DNA from 3 places in the Agrobacterium sp. DKPNP3 genome. Region 3 is predicted to be linked to each of the others. Evidence: predicted binding sites of a transcription regulator. Region 3 holds the regulator's gene; each other region holds the start of a gene.
What was found. Region 3 encodes LexA, which represses DNA repair genes until DNA is damaged. Its sites were predicted from a motif close to TGTTCNNNNTGTGTTCNG; they were not measured.

Region 1 (6,072 bases), on a different contig from region 3:
AAAAAGAGGTCTGCGGGCACTCATAGTTGTCGAATCAAACCTTTTCCACAAATCCATCCAGCACGCGCTTCTGGCCGGCGCGGTCGAAGTCGATCGTGAGCTTGTTCCCCTCGATGGCGGCGATATTGCCGTTGCCAAACTTGATATGGAACACGCGGTCGCCCACGAAGAATTTTGACGGCGTGTCAGCGACGGATTTCGCCACCAGTTCCCCGTCGATGGTGCGGGTACGGGGGCCGCTTTCGCCGTAGCCGATGCGCTCCACCGCGTGGCCGGAGCGTGTGCCCCAGTTGTCGCGGGTGGCGTCGCTGCGGTTCTGCTGCGCACGTTTCCAGCCGGGGGTGGAATAGGTGTTGGCGAAGGGATCGGCCTTGTCGAAACGCGACTGGCCGTAGCCGCCGCGCCCGCCATATCCGCCGTAACTGCTGTCGGATGCTGCAACGTCCACATGGGCGGACGGCAGCTCGTCCAGGAACCGCGAGGGCAGGGTGGATTGCCACAGCCCGTGAATGCGGCGGTTCGAGACGAACCAGATATGGCAGAGTTTCTTGGCACGGGTGATGCCGACATAGGCAAGACGACGTTCTTCCTCAAGACCGGAGCGTCCGCCTTCGTCCAGCGCCCGCTGGTGCGGAAACAGGCCTTCTTCCCAGCCGGGCAGGAAGACGGTGTCGAATTCCAGACCCTTGGCGGAATGGAGCGTCATGATGGAGACGGCATCGAGGTTTTCGTTCTGCTCGGCATCCATGACGAGTGCGACATGCTCGAGGAAACCGCGCATGCTTTCAAAGGCTTCCATCGAGCGGATGAGTTCCTTGAGGTTTTCGAGCCGTCCTGGCGCTTCGGCCGTCTTGTCGGCCTGCCACATGGCGGTATAGCCGCTTTCGTCGAGGATCTGCTCGGCAAGCGTGGTGTGTTCGGTGTTTTCGAGGAGACCCTGCCAGCGGCGGAAATCCTGCACCACATCGAACAGCGCCTTGCGCGCCTTCGGTTTCAGCTCGTCGGTCTCGATGATGTCGGCGGCCGCGGCCAGCATCGGAATGTCACGCGCGCGCGCATAGTCGTGCAGATTGCGGATCGTCGTATCGCCCAGACCGCGTTTCGGTGTGTTGACGATCCGCTCGAAGGCGAGATCGTCGGCCGGCTGGCAGACGAGGCGGAAATAGGCCATGGCATCGCGGATTTCGAGGCGCTCATAAAAGCGCGGACCGCCGATGACGCGGTAATTGAGGCCGAGCGTGACGAACCGGTCTTCGAATTCGCGCATCTGGAAGGAGGCGCGGACAAGGATCGCCATGTCGTTCAGCATGTTACCTTTGCGCTGAAGCTGCTCGATCTCTTCGCCGACGGCGCGGGCTTCCTCCTCGGAATCCCAGGCCGCATGCACCACGACCTTTTCATCGTCAGGGCTGCTGCGTTCGGTAAACAGCGTCTTGCCGAGACGGCCCTCATTATGGGCGATGAGATGGCCGGCCGCACCGAGAATATGCTCGGTTGAACGATAATTGCGTTCGAGCTTGATGACCTTGGCGCCGGGGAAATCCTTGTCGAAACGCAGGATGTTGTCCACTTCCGCGCCGCGCCAGCCATAGATCGACTGGTCGTCGTCACCCACACAGCAGACGTTTTGCGGCTCGCCCTTGGCGCGCTGGGCCAAGAGCCGCAGCCACATATATTGCGCCGTGTTGGTGTCCTGATATTCGTCCACCAGAATGTATCGGAACTTCTGGTGATACTCCTTCAGAATGTCGGTGTTCCGGCGGAAGATGCTGATCGGGTGCAGCAGCAGGTCGCCGAAGTCGCAGGCGTTCAGCGTTTTCAGCCGGTTCTGATAGGCGGTGTACAGTTCGCGGCCTTTGCCGTTTGCGAAGGCGCGGCTATCTCCTTCAGGAATATCCGGCGGCGTCAGGCCCTTGTTCTTCCAGCCGTCGATCATGCCGGCGAACTGTTTGGCCGGCCAGCGCTTATCATCGAGACCTTCGGCCTGGATGAGCTGCTTGATCAGCCGCACCACGTCATCCGTATCGAGAATGGTGAAATCCGACTTCAGGCCGACGAGTTCGGCGTGACGACGCAGAAGCTTGACGCCGATGGAGTGGAACGTGCCGAGCCAGGGCATGCCCTCGACCGCGCCGCCGACGAGAACGCCGATGCGTTCCTTCATCTCGCGTGCGGCCTTGTTGGTGAAGGTCACGGCGAGGATCTGGCTCGGATAGGCACGGCCGGTCGCGAGAATATGGGCGATGCGGGTTGTCAGAACACGGGTCTTGCCGGTGCCGGCGCCCGCGAGGACGAGAACCGGGCCGTCAAGCGTTTCAACCGCTTCGCGCTGTTCCGGGTTGAGGCCGGAAAGATAATCTGGCGCGGCACGCGTCTGATCACGGGCGGCCATGGCGCGGGCGGCAATTCCAAGCCCGCCGCCGTTTTCCGACGGGGCATTGTTCGTCGCCCTGCGCGGTGCCACGGGTTCCTCATCGAAGAACGGCATATCGTCAAAACTGTTGCTCATGCGGCCCAATGTAGTGATTCGGGATGTAAAGGCCAGAACCGCGTTCTGCTTTTATTCCGGTATCACCGCTCAAAACGCCTATTCCAAGGCATTATTTCGGGTTCATGCACTCTGGTCAGCATCAAAAGCGGCATCGACGGGCACTTGCAGGGCTACCGCAAGCTGGTTGGTCTTGCCGGCAAGCGCGATCACCCGCATCAGATCGGCATGCTGTTCGTTTGTCATTCCCTTGGCTTTTGCGGCCGCGGTGTGGGAGTGGGCACAGTAGGAGCAGCCATTGGTGACGGATACTGCAATGTAAAGCATTTCCTTCACGATCGGGTCGAGCGCCGAAGGTGTCGCCATCACCGCCTTGACCTCGGCCCATGTCTTTTCCAGGAGATCGGGGTCAAAGGCGAGATACAGCCACATATTGTTGATGAAATCCGATTTGCGGGTGGTCCGGATATCATCGAAGACCGCTTTCACACGCGGATCGGCTTCTGGATTTTGTGTTTTCATGACAGTGCTCATGGCTTCCTCCGGCTCGTTTCCTCCCGGACAGATTACCGGGCTTCAGAATATTTGCGATAATATTGGTCGCGGTCGCGCTTTCACCGAAAATCCATTACAAATTACAAATACGTAAGAAACGGATTTGTGCGTTGCCTCGTTTCTGGCAAGCATGAATACTGCGGACGTCCCGAAGTCTATGATTCAAGGGGCGATTTATGCTGTGATGATCAACCGGAGAACTATATGCGGGTCTGGAAACAGGTGGGTGTCAGTCTGGCCGTCGTTGGGGCAGGGCTCTGTCTCTGGGGCTTTTATTCGCCCGAGGCCCGTAATGTGCTCGCCAGCGTCGGACTTGCAAAATCCGCGCCCGGCGCCGTTGAGGTTGCGGCGGCAGGGCCATCGGCTGGCCAGAACGGCAACGGTGCGCGCCGCAATTCCAACGCCACGCTCGTGGTGACGGCCCCGGTGAAGCGAGGCGTCGTCAACGATCGTCTGAACGCGATCGGCAATGGCGAGGCGATCCAGTCGGTTGTGGTCATGCCGCAGGTCTCTGGCACGCTTGCGGAAATCCGCACCTCATCGGGACAGCGTGTGGTGAAGGGCCAGGTATTGGCGCGTCTGGATGACGACGAACAATTGATCGAACGGGACAAGGCCCAGGTCGCGCTGCGCAGTGCCGTCGAAAAATCCAATTCCTACAAGAACCTGAAATCCGTCGCCCGCCTCGACGTGCTTGATGCGCAGATCGCGGAGGAAGCTGCAAAGCTTGCGCTCAGCACCGCGGAGCTCAATTTGAAGCGGCGCGATATCGTGGCGCCGATCAATGGCGTTGCTGGCATCGTTGCCGCCAATATCGGTGATAACGTCACGACACAGTCCACCATCGTCAGCATCGATGACCGGTCCGAAATTCTCGTCAATTTCTGGGCGCCGGAGCGTTTTGCGACGGCGATCAAGATCGGTATGCCGGTTGAGGCAACGTCCATTTCGCGGCCCGGCGAAACCTTCACCGGCGAGGTCGAGGCGGTCGACAACCGCGTGGATGAGGCGAGCCGGACCATTCGTATCCGTGCGAAGTTCGGCAATGAGAAGGACGAGCTGAGGGCTGGCATGTCCTTCGGCGTTACGATGCGATTTGCCGGCGAGACCTATGCCTCCGTCGATCCGCTGGCAGTGCAGTGGGACGCGGAAGGCTCCTATGTCTGGCGTGTCGTAGACAACAAGTCGAGCAAGGTGCGGGTGCAGATCGTGCAGCGCAACCCGGACGCGGTACTGGTGAAAGCCCAGCTGGCGGAAGGCGAGCCTGTTGTCATTGAAGGATTGCAGCGCGTCAGGGAAGGCGGCGCTGTCCGCATCGGTAATGCGCCGAAGGCTGAGGAGGTTGCCAGCCAATGACGCAGTCGCCCTCCGGTCAGGACTCCAAGCTTGCCTTTACCGCGCTTTTCGTGCGCCGGCCCATCCTTGCGGCTGTCCTTAACACGCTTCTGGTTGTCGCCGGGCTTGCAGCCCTTGTGGGTGTTGAGGTGCGCGAACTGCCGGATGTCGACAGGCCGACGATCAGCGTCAGGACGACCTATGAGGGGGCGGCGCCTGAGACCATCGACCAGGAAGTGACGCAGACGATTGAAGGGGCGGTTGCCCGCGTCAGTGGCGTCAAATCCATCTCGTCCAATTCGCAGTTCGGCACCAGCCGCGTCACGATGGAATTTGGGGACAACGTCGATATGGCCGTCGCGGCCAATGATGTGCGCGATGCCATCGGCCGTGTGACCAACCAGTTGCCTGACGATGCCGACGAGCCGCAGATCATCAAGGCGGATTCAGACAGCCAGCCCATCATGCGTCTTGCGGTCACCTCATCCACGCTCAGCATGGAAGACCTGACCAAACTGGTGGATGACGAAATTATCGACCGTCTAGCCGCTGTCGATGGTGTCGCCGATGTGGAGCTTTATGGCGATCAGGAAAAGGTTTTCCGCGTCGATCTCAATCAGGCGGCGCTTGCCAGCCGTGGTCTGACCGTCACGGATGTTTCCAATGCGCTCGCCAGCGCCGCTCTCGATGTGCCTGCGGGATCGCTGAAAAGCGCGACGCAGGATATCGTCGTGCGCGCCACGGCGAGCCTGACGAAACCCGAGGACTTCTCCAATCTCCTCATCAAGGACAATATCCGCCTTCGCGACGTCGCGACCGTCATGCTTGGCGCGGATGACGAATCGACGTCGCTGCGCTCCAATGGCGTACAGGGCGTCGGTCTTGGCGTCATTCGCCAGGCGCAGTCCAACACGCTCAACATTTCCACCGGCGTGAAGGCTGCGGTCGAAACGATGTCGGCCAATCTGCCCGAGGGAACGCGCATCGTGGTGACCAGCGACGATGCGGTGTTCATCGAGGGTGCGCTGCATGAGGTGGAGATCGCGCTCGGGCTTTCGGCGGTCATCGTCGTTGTGGTACTCTATCTCTTTCTGCGCGATTGGCGCGCGACGCTCATTCCGGCGATCACCATGCCGGTTGCGCTGATCGGCACGATCATCGCCATCTATATGGTCGGCTTTTCGGTCAATATTCTGACGTTGCTTGCCATCGTGCTTGCGACCGGCCTCGTCGTTGACGATGCGATCGTAGTGCTGGAAAACATCGTACGCCGCCGGGCGGAAGGCATGGGACCGCGCGCGGCTGCCGTTCTCGGCACGCAGGAGGTCTTTTTTGCCGTCATAGCGACGACCGCGACGCTAGCCGCCGTCTTCATCCCGCTCTCCTTCCTGCCGGGCCAGCTTGGCGGCCTGTTCCGCGAGTTCGGTTTCGTGCTGGCCTTTGCGGTGGGCCTGTCCTCCATCGTGGCTTTGACTCTCTGCCCGATGCTCGCCTCGCGCATGCTGAAGGAGGGGCTGAAGGAGCCGACCGGGCCGCTTGCGTGGTTTGGCAATGTTTTCGCTGCGACGTATAAATCGACGCTGTCCGCCTGCCTCAATAACCCGCTGATCGTCATCGTCGTTGCCGTGATCTTTTCCGGGCTGTCATGGATCGCCTTTGGCATGATCCAGAACGAACTGACGCCGCGCGAGGAC
Region 2 (6,072 bases), on a different contig from region 3:
GCCGCCGACATAGGGAACCGGACCACCGGCATCTTCACGGCGGCCGATCGCGACGAAGGGATAGTCTTCCGAAACCAGCCGGGCGAGTTCCTTGCGATCGAACTCGCGGCCGAGAACCAGACAGCCGTCCGCAATCCGAAGCCTGTTGCCTTCCGAGAAAATCTTGCGGTTATCGCCGACACCAGCGCTCGTCAGCAGCAGAAGATCATAAGCCTGCTGCTGCGCCTCTTCTTCGATACCCAGCAGGAAGGGCGTAAAGAAATCAGCCTGGGCGCTCGGGAATGCTGGCTCATAGGTGAAAACGCCGAGGATCCGGTTCAGCCCCTTGGCCATGCGCCGCGCAATCGGATCGGCAACATAACCGGTCTGGCGAATGACGGCCTGCACCCTTTCCCGGGTTTCGTCCGGGATGCGCGCGACCGCTGCCGGCGCGCCGTTCAGAACTAGAGACACCGTTGCCTGGCTGACGCCGGCAAGCTTGGCAATATCGTTCTGCGTGAGACGTCTGTGACTGGACACGCCATGCCCTCCTCCGGCATCCGTTCCCTGCTAATACGTATTAGCAGCTAATGCGCATTAGCACCATCTCCGCGTAGGGAGTCAAGCGATAAAGTGCATTCGCTGAAAGGGTCGCAGATTATCGCAAGCCTGCGCTGCAATGGCAAAACGCGGCAGAAACGGCAATGTCAGCTGTAAAAGACAGCGGTCGGCCCGAATTTACGGATTCAAGGGTGCTTTTTCGCCCGCAAGCTTCTGCTCAAGCAACCAAGTCCACATCGCCTCGTCGTTCAGCACCTTTCCCTCGACCGCCTGATGGTCAGTGTCCTCAAGCGCCGTGAGCCGAACATTGCGCTTCAGCTCCTTAAGACGTTGCACGAGCACCACTGTATCGGACAGCGGGATCACCTCGTCATCTGCGCCATGAAAGGCCCAGAAAGCCGCCTTCTCGTTCGTTCGATTGAGGTAGTGCCGAATGCCGCCGCCGGCAATCGGAACCACCGCGGCGAAAGTTTGAGGAAACTGCTCTGCCATGGACCATGCGCCGAACCCTCCCCGGCTATAGCCGATCAGATAGATGCGCTCCCGGTCCACCCGGTGGTTGGCCACCACCGCCTCAAGAACACTGGCGACACGCTCGATCGGGTAAAGTAGTTCCTCGCTCGGATTTTGCGGTGAAAACACCAGGAAGGGAAAGTCACGTCCGTCCTCTATCATTTTCGGCAAGCCGCTCGACCGTAGCTTTTCGACGTCGCTGCCGCCCTGATCGCCGCCATGCAGCCAGACGACAAGAGGATGAGTCTTGTTCGAGCCGGCGTAATCCTTGGGCGTATAAAGCAGGTAGTTGAGGTCAGAAGCGATGGTGACATCGGATTTCATCGCTTTCTGTTCGGCCTGTGCAAATGTCGAGGCAGTGATTGCAGCCAGAGCGATCAGGCAGAATTTAAGTCGTCTCATGATTTTTTCCTCCCAGTGAATAAGGCTCTTCCATGGTAATGACCGTTAAACCCGATCGGGTTCAACGCTCCCGGAAAAAGCAGAAAAAGCGCCTCGGAACACATGAAATATCTCATCATTTCAGGCCAATGAGACAACTGCCTCATCCGATTTCCGGCGATGCGACGACAGCATATCCGCTTCCGCTCCTGAGGCAACATTCGCGGAAGAGACTTCGGAAATCGAGCTGTCAGGTGATGGCGCCAACCGGACTTGCGCAGCAAGGCTTTTGCGTTCAGCATTTGTTCTGGCTTGCTGTTTGAGTCTTTGCTAATCATTGCGGCACGAAGGCGACATGGCGGCGCAGGCTCAGTCGCCCGCCGTTTTCGGGCAGGCAACTTCGCCTGGGGCAAATATCGAGGATTAGTGCAGGATGGCGGTTGCCTATCTGGAAAAACTGAACGAGCAGCAGCGCAAGGCCGTGGAACATGGTGTTGGACTGGTGGATGGACATGTCGCCGGTCCGCTTCTGATCATCGCCGGCGCTGGCTCGGGAAAGACCAATACGCTGGCTCACCGTGTTGCGCATCTGATCGTGAATGGCGCCGATCCCCGCCGTATCCTGCTGATGACGTTCTCAAGGCGCGCAGCCTCCGAGATGGCGCGCCGTGTCGAACGGATATGCAAGCAGGTCCTCGGGGCAAATTCGGCAATTATGACAGATGCATTGGCGTGGTCCGGCACGTTTCACGGCATTGGTGCACGGCTGTTGCGCATCTACGCTGAGCAGATCGGCCTCAACATCGATTTCACCATCCACGACCGCGAAGACAGCGCCGACCTGATGAATCTTTCCCGGCACGAGCTGGGTTTTTCCAAAACTGAAAGCCGCTTTCCGACAAAGGGCACCTGTCTTGCGATCTATTCGCGTGTCGTGAATTCCCAGACACCACTCAAGGACATCTTGCGCCAGCACTATCCCTGGGTTGCCAACTGGGAAAGCGAACTCAAGGAACTGTTCGCGGCCTATGTCGAGGCCAAGCAGGTCCAGAACGTGCTCGATTACGACGATCTTCTGCTCTACTGGGCCCAGATGGTCAGCGACCCCGTTCTGGCCAACGATATAGGCAACCGCTTCGACCATGTGATGGTCGATGAATATCAAGATACCAACCGGTTGCAGGCATCGGTGCTGATGGCGCTGAAGCCCGGTGGCCGCGGCTTGACCGTGGTGGGTGACGATGCGCAGTCGATCTATTCCTTCCGGGCGGCGACAGTGCGCAACATCCTCGATTTCCCGGCTTCCTTCAGCCCGGCGGCCGATATCATCACGCTGGATCGCAACTATCGCTCGACGCAGCCGATCCTTGCAGCCGCCAACGGGGTCATCGATCTCGCGCGCGAGCGCTTCACCAAGAATCTCTGGACCGAGCGGCAGTCGCTGGAGCGCCCGAAACTCGTCACGGTGAAAGACGAGACCGAGCAGGCGAACTTCATCATCGACCAGATCCTCGCCAATCGCGAGAGCGGCATGACGCTGAAACAGCAGGCCGTGCTGTTTCGAACCTCCAGCCATAGTGGCCCGCTCGAGGTGGAACTGACCCGCCGCAACATCCCCTTCGTCAAATTCGGCGGCCTGAAATTCCTGGACAGCGCCCATGTGAAGGACATGCTGGCCGTGCTGCGCTTCGCACAGAACCCGCGCGACCGCGTCGCCGGTTTCCGGCTGCTGCAGATGCTGCCAGGCATCGGACCAAAAAAGGCTGGCAACATTCTCGATGCGATTGCGACAGACCCAGAGCCGCTGCTTGCCCTCGCCGAAATTCCGCCGCCGCCGAAGACCGGCGATGACTGGACAGCCTTCACACAAATGCTTGTGGGCCTGCGGCAGGCGCCGAATGACTGGCCGGGCCAGATCGGGCAGGCGCGGCTGTGGTACGAACCGCATCTCGAACGCCTGCATGAGGATGCGGACACCCGCAAGGCCGATCTGCTGCAGCTAGAGCAGATCGCCGGCGGCTACCCATCGCGCGAGCGCTTTCTGACTGAACTGACGCTCGATCCGCCGGACGCCACCAGCGATCAGGCCGGCGTGCCGCTGCTTGACGAGGATTATCTGAGCCTCTCCACCATCCATTCGGCAAAAGGCCAGGAATGGCGCTCCGTCTTCATCCTGAACGTGGTCGACGGCTGCATCCCCTCCGACCTCGGCGTCGGCACCACCCAGGAACTGGAGGAGGAACGCCGGCTGCTCTACGTCGCCATGACCCGCGCCAAGGACAGCCTGTCGCTGATCACGCCCCAACGCTTCTTCACAGGCGGGCAGAGTCAGCAGGGTGACCGGCATGTTTACGCCGCCAGAACCCGCTTCATCCCGGCGACATTGCTGCAGTTTTTTGAGACGATGACCTGGCCACTGGTTTCAGCCGCCGCTTCGGAACGCAGCGCGCAGCAGATCCGGATTGATGTGGGTGCGCGGATGAGGGCTATGTGGAAGTAGGTTTTCGTTCCAGTCGCCCGGCATCTGGGGCAAACTAGTGTCCATCCTTAGAAGCGTGTGGTTATTGAGGGCTATCGGCTTATGGTGTTGGTTTCCGCGCAGAAGTGAGCCGGTGGGGGTGCGGACGAAAACTTGGACTAACAGGAGGTAGTTCATGTATTCCTACGCAGACAGAGTTCGAGCGGTTGAGCTCTATATCCGGCTTGAGAAGCGACTTAACGCGACCATTCGCCAGCTGGGGTATCCGACCAAGAATGCGCTGAGGGGCTGGTATCGCGAGTACGTACAGCATCTCGAGCTGCGTACTCAGCCGGTCGCGCGAGCGCCAAAATTTTCAGAGGCTCAGAGGCAGGCGGCACTTGAGCACTTTCGCACCCATGATCGTTGCATCTCTGCGACGATGAGGGCACTTGGCTATCCCGGACGAGGGACACTGACTGCATGGGTTCGCGAGGCCTTTCCGGAGACACGGACATCGATGGCCGGTCGATCGTGGCATCCTGGCTATTGCGAGGATGTCTGGCAAGCAGGCGTCATTGGGCTATGCAGTGGAGATGAAACCGCTCAACAGGTAGCTGACCGACTAGGCGTCTCAAGGCCTACATTGTACAGCTGGAAAGATCAGCTTCTCGATCGTGAGGCCCCGTCATCCATGAAACGCCGCAAAGCCCATCCCAAGGTGCCTGAACGTGAAGAGCTCGAGCGACAGCTTGAAGCCCTCCAGCGTGATGTCCACCAGTTACAACTCGAACATGATCTCCTGAAGAAGGCCAATGAACTCCTAAAAAAAGATCTGGGCGTCGATCTGCAGATCCTGAGTAATCGGGAGAAGACCCACCTGATTGACGCCCTTAAGGAAACCTATTGTCTGCCGGAACTGCTCACCCAGCTGCGAATAGCCCGAAGCTCCTACTTCTACCACCGAGCCCGCGTGCGCCTGGCAGACAAATATGCCGCCGTCCGCCACAGCCTAGCGGAGATCTTTGAAGCGAACCGTCGTTGCTACGGTTATCGACGACTGCAGGCGTCGCTGGCCAGGCAGAGCGTGATAATCTCGGAAAAGGTTATCCAGCGCTTGATGAAGCAGGAGCAGTTGGTCGTTGCCAGACCGCGTCGCCGGCGTTTCGGATCGTACCTGGGAGAGATCAGTCCCGCACCCGACAACCTGATTAATCGCGACTTCCATGCAAAAGCGCCGAACCTGAAGTGGCTTACAGACATCACCGAGTTCCAGATCCCCGCCGGCAAGGTGTACCTTTCCCCCATTATCGACTGCTTTGACGGCATGGTCATCAGCTGGTCCATCGGAACCCAACCAGATGCGGGTCTCGTCAACACCATGCTGGATGCAGCCATCGGGACAGTGGACGACAGCGAACAACGGCCAATCATCCATTCTGATCGAGGAGCCCATTATCGCTGGCCGGGCTGGCTCAACAGGACCAGCAATGCGCAGTTGGTTCGTTCGATGTCCCGAAAGGGTTGCTCGCAAGACAACGCCGCGTGCGAAGGCTTCTTCGGCCGACTGAAAACAGAGTTCTTCTATCCACGAGACTGGAAAACCATTACGATCGAACAGTTCGTCGCCGAGGTGGATGCCTACATCCTCTGGTACAATGAGAAGCGTATCAAAATATCGCTGGGATCACTCAGCCCGGTCGAGTATCGTCAGAGCCTCGGCTTGAACTTATGAAGCAGTCCAACTTTTTATCCGCACCCCCTTATGCGCCTAACCGGCTCACTTCTGCGCGGAAACCAACACCGCTGCGTGCCTTCTTTCTCCGGATCAAGGACCGCAAAGGCCTCAACGTCGCTGCGGTCGCCACGGCGCGCAAGATCGCAAATCTGATCTGGCAGTTGCTGACCAAGGAGGCTCCCTACAGATGGGCTCGGCCCGCCTTTGTCGCCATGAAGATGCGCAAGCTTGAACTTCGTGCTGGCGCTCCCAGAGCACATGGGCCCGCTGGTCCCGCCCGCGATTACTGGATCAAGGAAATCCGACATCGAGAGATGGAGCTCGTTGCACAGGCGGCGGCAGCCTACGCGGCAATGATCGAAGCCTGGAGAGATCGGCCAGCTAAACCACAAAAAAATTGAGAAAGGGGCTGTTCAACAACATCCGTGTCGATTTCGACACG
Region 3 (6,072 bases):
GATCGTGCCTTCCCTGACAGGGAGTTCGACCTGTTTGTCGCCAAGTGTCACTGTAGCGCTTTTTTCCGTCATACTGATCCTCCGAAAACATGCGGGTGGGGGCGTTTGGATGCGCCCCGCGGTTAAGCGTCTACCGATTAGCTATATGATCCTGTCGCAGATGCCAAGCTATCCAAAGGTCAAATTGTGCATTGCGGCAAAGGTGAACGCCTTGCTTTTGGCCTTGTGATTGGCAGCAATTCAATCTCGGTCAACGCAGAGTTAAAGGAAAGCATTGCAATACCGGCAGTCCATCTGCAAACCTGTCTTCAGTGCGGCGGGGGCGCGGCCAAAATGCTTGGTCAAGGTGAAAAAGAGCATTTCGGATATGTCAAAACGCTGCAGGGAGATACCCCCGGCACGGTGGATATCCTGGCGCCGCTGCGGCGCTCAGGCGCCGCGCCGACCGCTGTTGTGCCGGCCTTGGTTGATGTGGCGGCGCAGAACATTTCCGTTTCTCAAAAACTTGCCGCATGGCTGACTGAAGAACGCGCATTCGGTCACGATTTCCTCTTTGTACCGGTCTTCATCGGCTGCGGCGCAATCTTGTGGTTTTCTTTTGGGGCCACGCCTTCCTTGCCGCTTTTGATCGTCGCGATTTTGGTCGCGGCCCCCTTGGCGCTGCTAACCAGATATCGCCTTGATGCCGGGTCAAGGGTTTGCAGCGTTGTCGCGCTGATGTTGCTCGGCATGCTTTTTGCGGAACTGGAAACCCGCCGCGCCGCGACTGTCCTTCTGGACACGCCGGTGACCACGACGGTTGCCGGGAAGGTCGTCCGGCGTGAGGTGGATGCGCGGGGTGACTGGCGATATCTCGTCGAGCTCCACTCCACTGAAGCACCATCACTTACGCGTTCGCCGGGGAGGGTGTCGCTTCTCGCGCGTGGTAGCGGCGAACCCATGCCGATAGGCGCGATCATTCGCGGCAAGGCGCGGCTTTCTCCGCCGTCCGGACCGGCTCTGCCGGGATTGAACGATTTCGCCTTTTCATCCTATTTCCGCGGTATTGGAGCGACAGGCTTCTTTTACCAGCCGCCCCAGCCGTTGGCGATGGCGAACCTTGGGGCCGAGGGTTGGCTGGAGATGGCCGACATGTGGCTCTATCGCCTGCGCGCCGCCATCGCCGAGCGCATTCGCACGACGATCGGAGGCGACGCGGGTGCCTTCGCCGCCTCCATCGTCACCGATGAGCGACAGGCCATATCGCCGGAGACAATGGAGGCGTTGCGGGTGTCGGGGCTTGCCCATATCGTCGCCATATCCGGGCTCAACATGGCCCTGGCGTCAGGCATCTTCTTTGTCGGCATGAGGATGGGATTCAGCCTGTTTCCGGCCTTTGCCCAGCGACGGCCAGTCAAGAAGATATCCGCCTTCGCAGCGCTCGTGATGACGCTATGCTACTATCTGATCTCCGGCTTCGCGGTTTCCGCTGAACGGGCCTGGCTGATGATGTCGATCATGTTGGTCGCGGTGCTGTTTGACCAGCCGTCGCTCAGCCTCAGAAATGTCGCGCTTTCCGCTCTCATTGTTCTCGCGCTCTCGCCCTCCGAAGTGATGGGGCCAAGCTTTCAGATGTCTTTTGCCGCGACAATCGCGCTTGTTTCCGCCTACGCCGCCTGGAGCCGCCGGCGTAGTGTTCGCGAGCGTCTTTATATGGGAAGAAAGCCCAGCTGGATCACGGTCGCGCAGATGGCAGGCGCTGTGATGGGGGGCGTCATCACGACGTCCCTGATTGGCGGGCTTTCGACGGCAATCTATTCCGCCGAACATTTCCAACGTGTCACCACCTATGGACTTTTCGCCAATCTTGCCGCGACGCCGCTGATGTCGCTGATTGTGATGCCCTTCGGTCTGATCGCCATGCTGCTGATGCCGTTCGGGCTCGACGCGCCATTTCTGAAGGTGATGGGCTATGGCATGGCGATGGTCATCGAGGTCGCGGACGAAGTTGCGTCCTGGGGCGGAAGCGCAGCGACCGGACGCCCGCATGGCTGGTTCATCGGTATCGCCTCGGCCGGCTTTCTGCTGCTCACCCTGTTGCGCACCCGCCTGGCGCTCTTGGGCATCCCGCCTCTGCTGCTTGCCTTCGGGCTCTCGGCAACGACATTTCAACGCGATCTGCCGGATCTCCTCGTTCATGAAGATGGCTCGCTGGTGGCGCTTCTTGCCGATGAGAAGGTTTACACCACGAGAACCCGACCCCATGGCTTTATTTATGACCAGTGGCAGAGGGCGCTGCTGCTTGCTAAGACACCGCAGGCGCCGGTTATTCTGCAGCGGGACCGGCCAGAGACGTTTACCAATAAAGCAAAGCTGTCGCAGGAGGAGTTGAGAGCCGCCGCACGCGAGATGGCGGTTGCGCTGAAAGCGGGAACGCCGGGCGTTTTCACCTGCAAGCCGGGTCGCTGGTGCGTGGCGCAGGCACAGAGCGGCGAATGGATCATCGTGCTGGAGGAAGGGCGTCTGGCTGGAAAGGCATGTGACATCGCCGACGTCGTCATTGTTTCCCAAAGAACCTCGTTTTCACACTGCCGCTCAGGCGCGCTGCTTCTCAATCGCGGCATCTTGCGCCGCATTGGTTCAGTGGAGATCAACTTCGCGTCAGCCAATCAGCCGGGCGTCGTCGAGAAACTGCGCGCTTCGACCGCAGGCATGAACCGGCCGTGGAGCGAACATCGATATTACGATTGGAAATCTGGTCGCTACGAGCATGAGCTACCGGAAACGATCACGCGTCTGCTGGCGGCGTCGCAATGATTGCCGCCGGCAAAGCGTCTCAAGCCTTCGCGCGCAGATCCGCAGTCAACTGACCGATGCTGGCGATTTCGGCTTCATGCGCCGGGTCCCGCCACATTTCTTTCAGGCCTGCCTCATACCATTCGCGCATGGCGGGCAGGGCGAGCAGGCGATCGCAATAGGCCTTTGCTGCGGGGGATAGATCCGCACCGTAAGTCTGGAAACGGAATGCCACGGGGCAGAAGAAGGCATCCACTGCCGTGAACTTCTGGCCGGCGAGATAAGGACCACCGAAGGTCGAAAGGCCTTCGCTCCATAAAACATCGATACGCTTGATATCAGCTGCCAGCCCGGCATCACCGCCGTTTGGCGTGACACGAATGCCGACCGACATGGGGTAGAGATTGCGCAGCGACGAAAATCCCGCATGCATTTCGCTTGCCGCCGAACGCGACCAGGCTCTGGCCTGCTTGTCGCTTGCCCAGACCCCTTGATGACGCTCGGCGAGATATTCCGCGATCGACAGCGATTCCCAGACCGTCACACCCTCATCGACGAGGCAGGGGACCTTGCCGGTGGGAGAAAAGGTGGAAAATGAGACGCCTTCGCCAAAGGGAACGAGTTTCTCTTCAAAGGCAATACCGAGCGTGCGCATCAACACCCATGGCCGCAGCGACCAGGAGGAGTAGTTCTTGTTTGCGATATAAAGATCGTACATGGCGTGTCTCCTGACTGTGTCGCAGTTTTATACCAGCGACGTTGCGGCGAATATCGCAAAGAATCCATCGCACTCATAAAGCCCGTTGATGGGTGAACGACATCATGCCGAATTCGTGCCTTGACCCTTTCAAAAGCACCTTCATCGCTTCAAAAGAAAAAAAAGCGCATCAATCCACCGGAATGACGCGCCATTCATCTTGAAGGCTAGATATGTCTTGCCAATCGATCCGCTTTTATCCGGACCGGCGGCGGCATCAATGATAGCGCCGGATAAGCCCCACCAGCTTGCCCTGAATTTTCACCCGATCAGGCCCAAAAATGCGGGTCTCGTAGGCCGGGTTTGCAGCCTCCAGCGCGATGGACGCGCCCTTGCGGCGGAACCGCTTCAGCGTCGCCTCTTCATCGTCCACCAGCGCCACAACGATATCGCCCGGATTGGCCGTATTGCCATTGCGGATGATGACCGTATCGCCATCGAAGATGCCGGCCTCGATCATCGAATCGCCCTTGACCTCAAGCGCGTAATGTTCACCTGAGCCTAGCATGTCCACTGGAACGGCCACGTCATGTGTATTGTTCTGAATGGCCGAGATCGGCACACCGGCAGCGATCCGGCCCATGACAGGTACGGTCGCCGCACCTGCAATGTCATTTGCGGGTGCCTTGGGAGCAGGGGGCGGCTCCGGCGTTTTCGGTTTGCCGAGACTGCCTTCGATAACGCTCGGTGAGAAGCCGCGCTGCGGCCTTGCGCCCGGCGTATAAGCCTCCGGAAGCTTGATGACTTCGAGCGCTCGCGCCCTGTTGGGTAGCCGGCGAATAAACCCGCGCTCTTCGAGCGCCGTGATCAGCCGGTGGATGCCGGATTTGGAAGCGAGATCGAGTGCATCCTTCATTTCATCGAAGGAGGGCGGCACGCCGGACTCTTTCATTCGCTCATGAATGAAGAGAAGCAATTCCTGCTGTTTGCGCGTGAGCATGAGGAAAACACCCTTGAGAATCGTCGCTGGAGTCGCGAAACAAATACAGAACGAACACTATATGTTCCATATGTGTTCCGCAATCCCCTAAAATCTGGTTAAGCTTCGCTCGGATTTACATTTCGCAAATTGGAGGTAACCAAAGCTCCAGAAGTCGTTCCCAGGCGAGGCCCCGACGCGTCCCATTTGTTCCGCGTTTCAGGTCAGGGTGTAGATCGAGCTGTGCTATCGCGCGAAAACGACCGTCTTGTTCTTGTTGAGAAGCACCCGGTCCTCAAGGTGCCATGAGACCGCCCGGGCCAGCACGCGTCGCTCGATGTCGCGTCCCTTACGGACCAGCTCATCCGGCGTATCGGCGTGGCTGACCGGCTCGACGTCCTGGCAGATGATCGGCCCTTCATCGAGATCGCGGGTGACGTAATGGGCCGTTGCACCGATCATTTTGACGCCCCTCTCATGGGCTTGGTGATAGGGCTTTGCGCCTTTGAAACCAGGCAGGAAGGAGTGATGAATGTTGATGCAGCGCCCGGATAAGTATTCGGAGAAGTTGTCCGACAGGATCTGCATGTAGCGGGCAAGAACGACGAGGTCGGTGCCCGTTTCTTCGATGATGTCCTTGATGCTTGTTTCCTGTTCGGCCTTGTTGTCTTTTGTCACCGGCAGGTGATGATACTTTATCCCGCCCATCAGCGTGAGGTTCAGGGCCTCGCGGGGGTGGTTGCCGACGATGCCGACGATCTCGGCATTCAATTCGCCGATGCGGTGGCGATAGAGAAGATCGCCGAGGCAGTGGTCGAAGCGGGAAACGAGCAGCAGCAGCTTGCGCGGCGCACCTGCTCGACGCAGCGTGGCGTCGAGAGCGAAGCGATCGATCTCCGCGGCAAGTCCATTGCGAAAGCCTGCCTCGTCGCCGGCCATGGAGAAGGCGACACGCATGAAAAACATGCCCGTTTCATGGTCGTCGAATTGTTGAGCTTCATAAATATCGCCGCCATGCTGTGCGATGCGGCCCGAGACCGCAGCGACAATTCCGCTTCTGTTGGGGCAGCGCAGCGTCAGGACGTAATTCATCTAAAGCCTCCTGGAAGATGGAGTTGCGGTTGGACTGCTGTCATAGCGGCGCCCACGCGGAGCCACGCCCCGTTTCCACGGGGCCGAGCGTCAGCACGAAGCGGTCGCGGATGTCACTGGATGGCGTGTTCGCCCGGCCCGAGATAACTCGCCATCAGAGCGGGATCGACGGCGAGTTCGGAAGCTGGGCCTGAGCGGCGCACTTCACCAAGTTCGACGAGATAAGCTTCGTCGGCAATTTCGAGCGCGGCGCGGGCATTCTGCTCGACCAACAGGATGGAGACACCGGTTTGACGCAGGTCGGCGACGATACGCAGGATTTCGGCGACAATCAGCGGTGCAAGTCCAAGGCTCGGCTCATCGAGAAGCAGCAGTCTCGGCCGGCTCATCAACGCCCGCGCGAGCGCCAGCATCTGCCTTTCGCCGCCGGACAGTGTTCCGGCGAGCTGCTTGCGGCGTTCGCGAAGGCGCGGGAAGAGTGTGTAAACAGCATCGCGTGTCTCGTCGCGCTCCTGACGGGAACGCAGGA

Region 1: a site for LexA is predicted at 2,551-2,568, ahead of ACUTJJ_RS13435 (ATP-dependent helicase). Genes of this name have one in related genera too.
Region 2: a site for LexA is predicted at 1,727-1,744, ahead of ACUTJJ_RS06365 (ATP-dependent helicase). Genes of this name have one in related genera too.

The regions. Positions count from the first base shown of each region.
Region 1 covers NZ_JBQYSN010000043.1:10,999-17,070, reverse strand. The annotation lists gene ACUTJJ_RS13435 (ATP-dependent helicase) at 35-2,509, opposite strand; gene ACUTJJ_RS13430 (carboxymuconolactone decarboxylase family protein) at 2,612-3,022, opposite strand; gene ACUTJJ_RS13425 (efflux RND transporter periplasmic adaptor subunit) at 3,248-4,399, shown strand; gene ACUTJJ_RS13420 (efflux RND transporter permease subunit) at 4,396-6,072, shown strand, end outside.
Region 2 covers NZ_JBQYSN010000014.1:37,628-43,699, reverse strand. The annotation lists gene ACUTJJ_RS06375 (LacI family DNA-binding transcriptional regulator) at 1-519, opposite strand, end outside; gene ACUTJJ_RS06370 (carboxylesterase family protein) at 718-1,455, opposite strand; gene ACUTJJ_RS06365 (ATP-dependent helicase) at 1,868-3,934, shown strand; gene ACUTJJ_RS06360 (IS3 family transposase) at 4,089-5,627, shown strand; partial or broken gene ACUTJJ_RS06355 (IS110 family transposase) at 5,687-6,031, shown strand; partial or broken gene tnpC (IS66 family transposase) at 6,034-6,072, opposite strand, start outside.
Region 3 covers NZ_JBQYSN010000058.1:1,012-7,083, reverse strand. The annotation lists gene gltA (citrate synthase) at 1-72, opposite strand, end outside; gene ACUTJJ_RS16045 (ComEC/Rec2 family competence protein) at 334-2,796, shown strand; gene ACUTJJ_RS16040 (glutathione S-transferase family protein) at 2,816-3,493, opposite strand; gene lexA (transcriptional repressor LexA) at 3,750-4,472, opposite strand; gene purU (formyltetrahydrofolate deformylase) at 4,698-5,543, opposite strand; gene ACUTJJ_RS16025 (ABC transporter ATP-binding protein) at 5,657-6,072, opposite strand, start outside.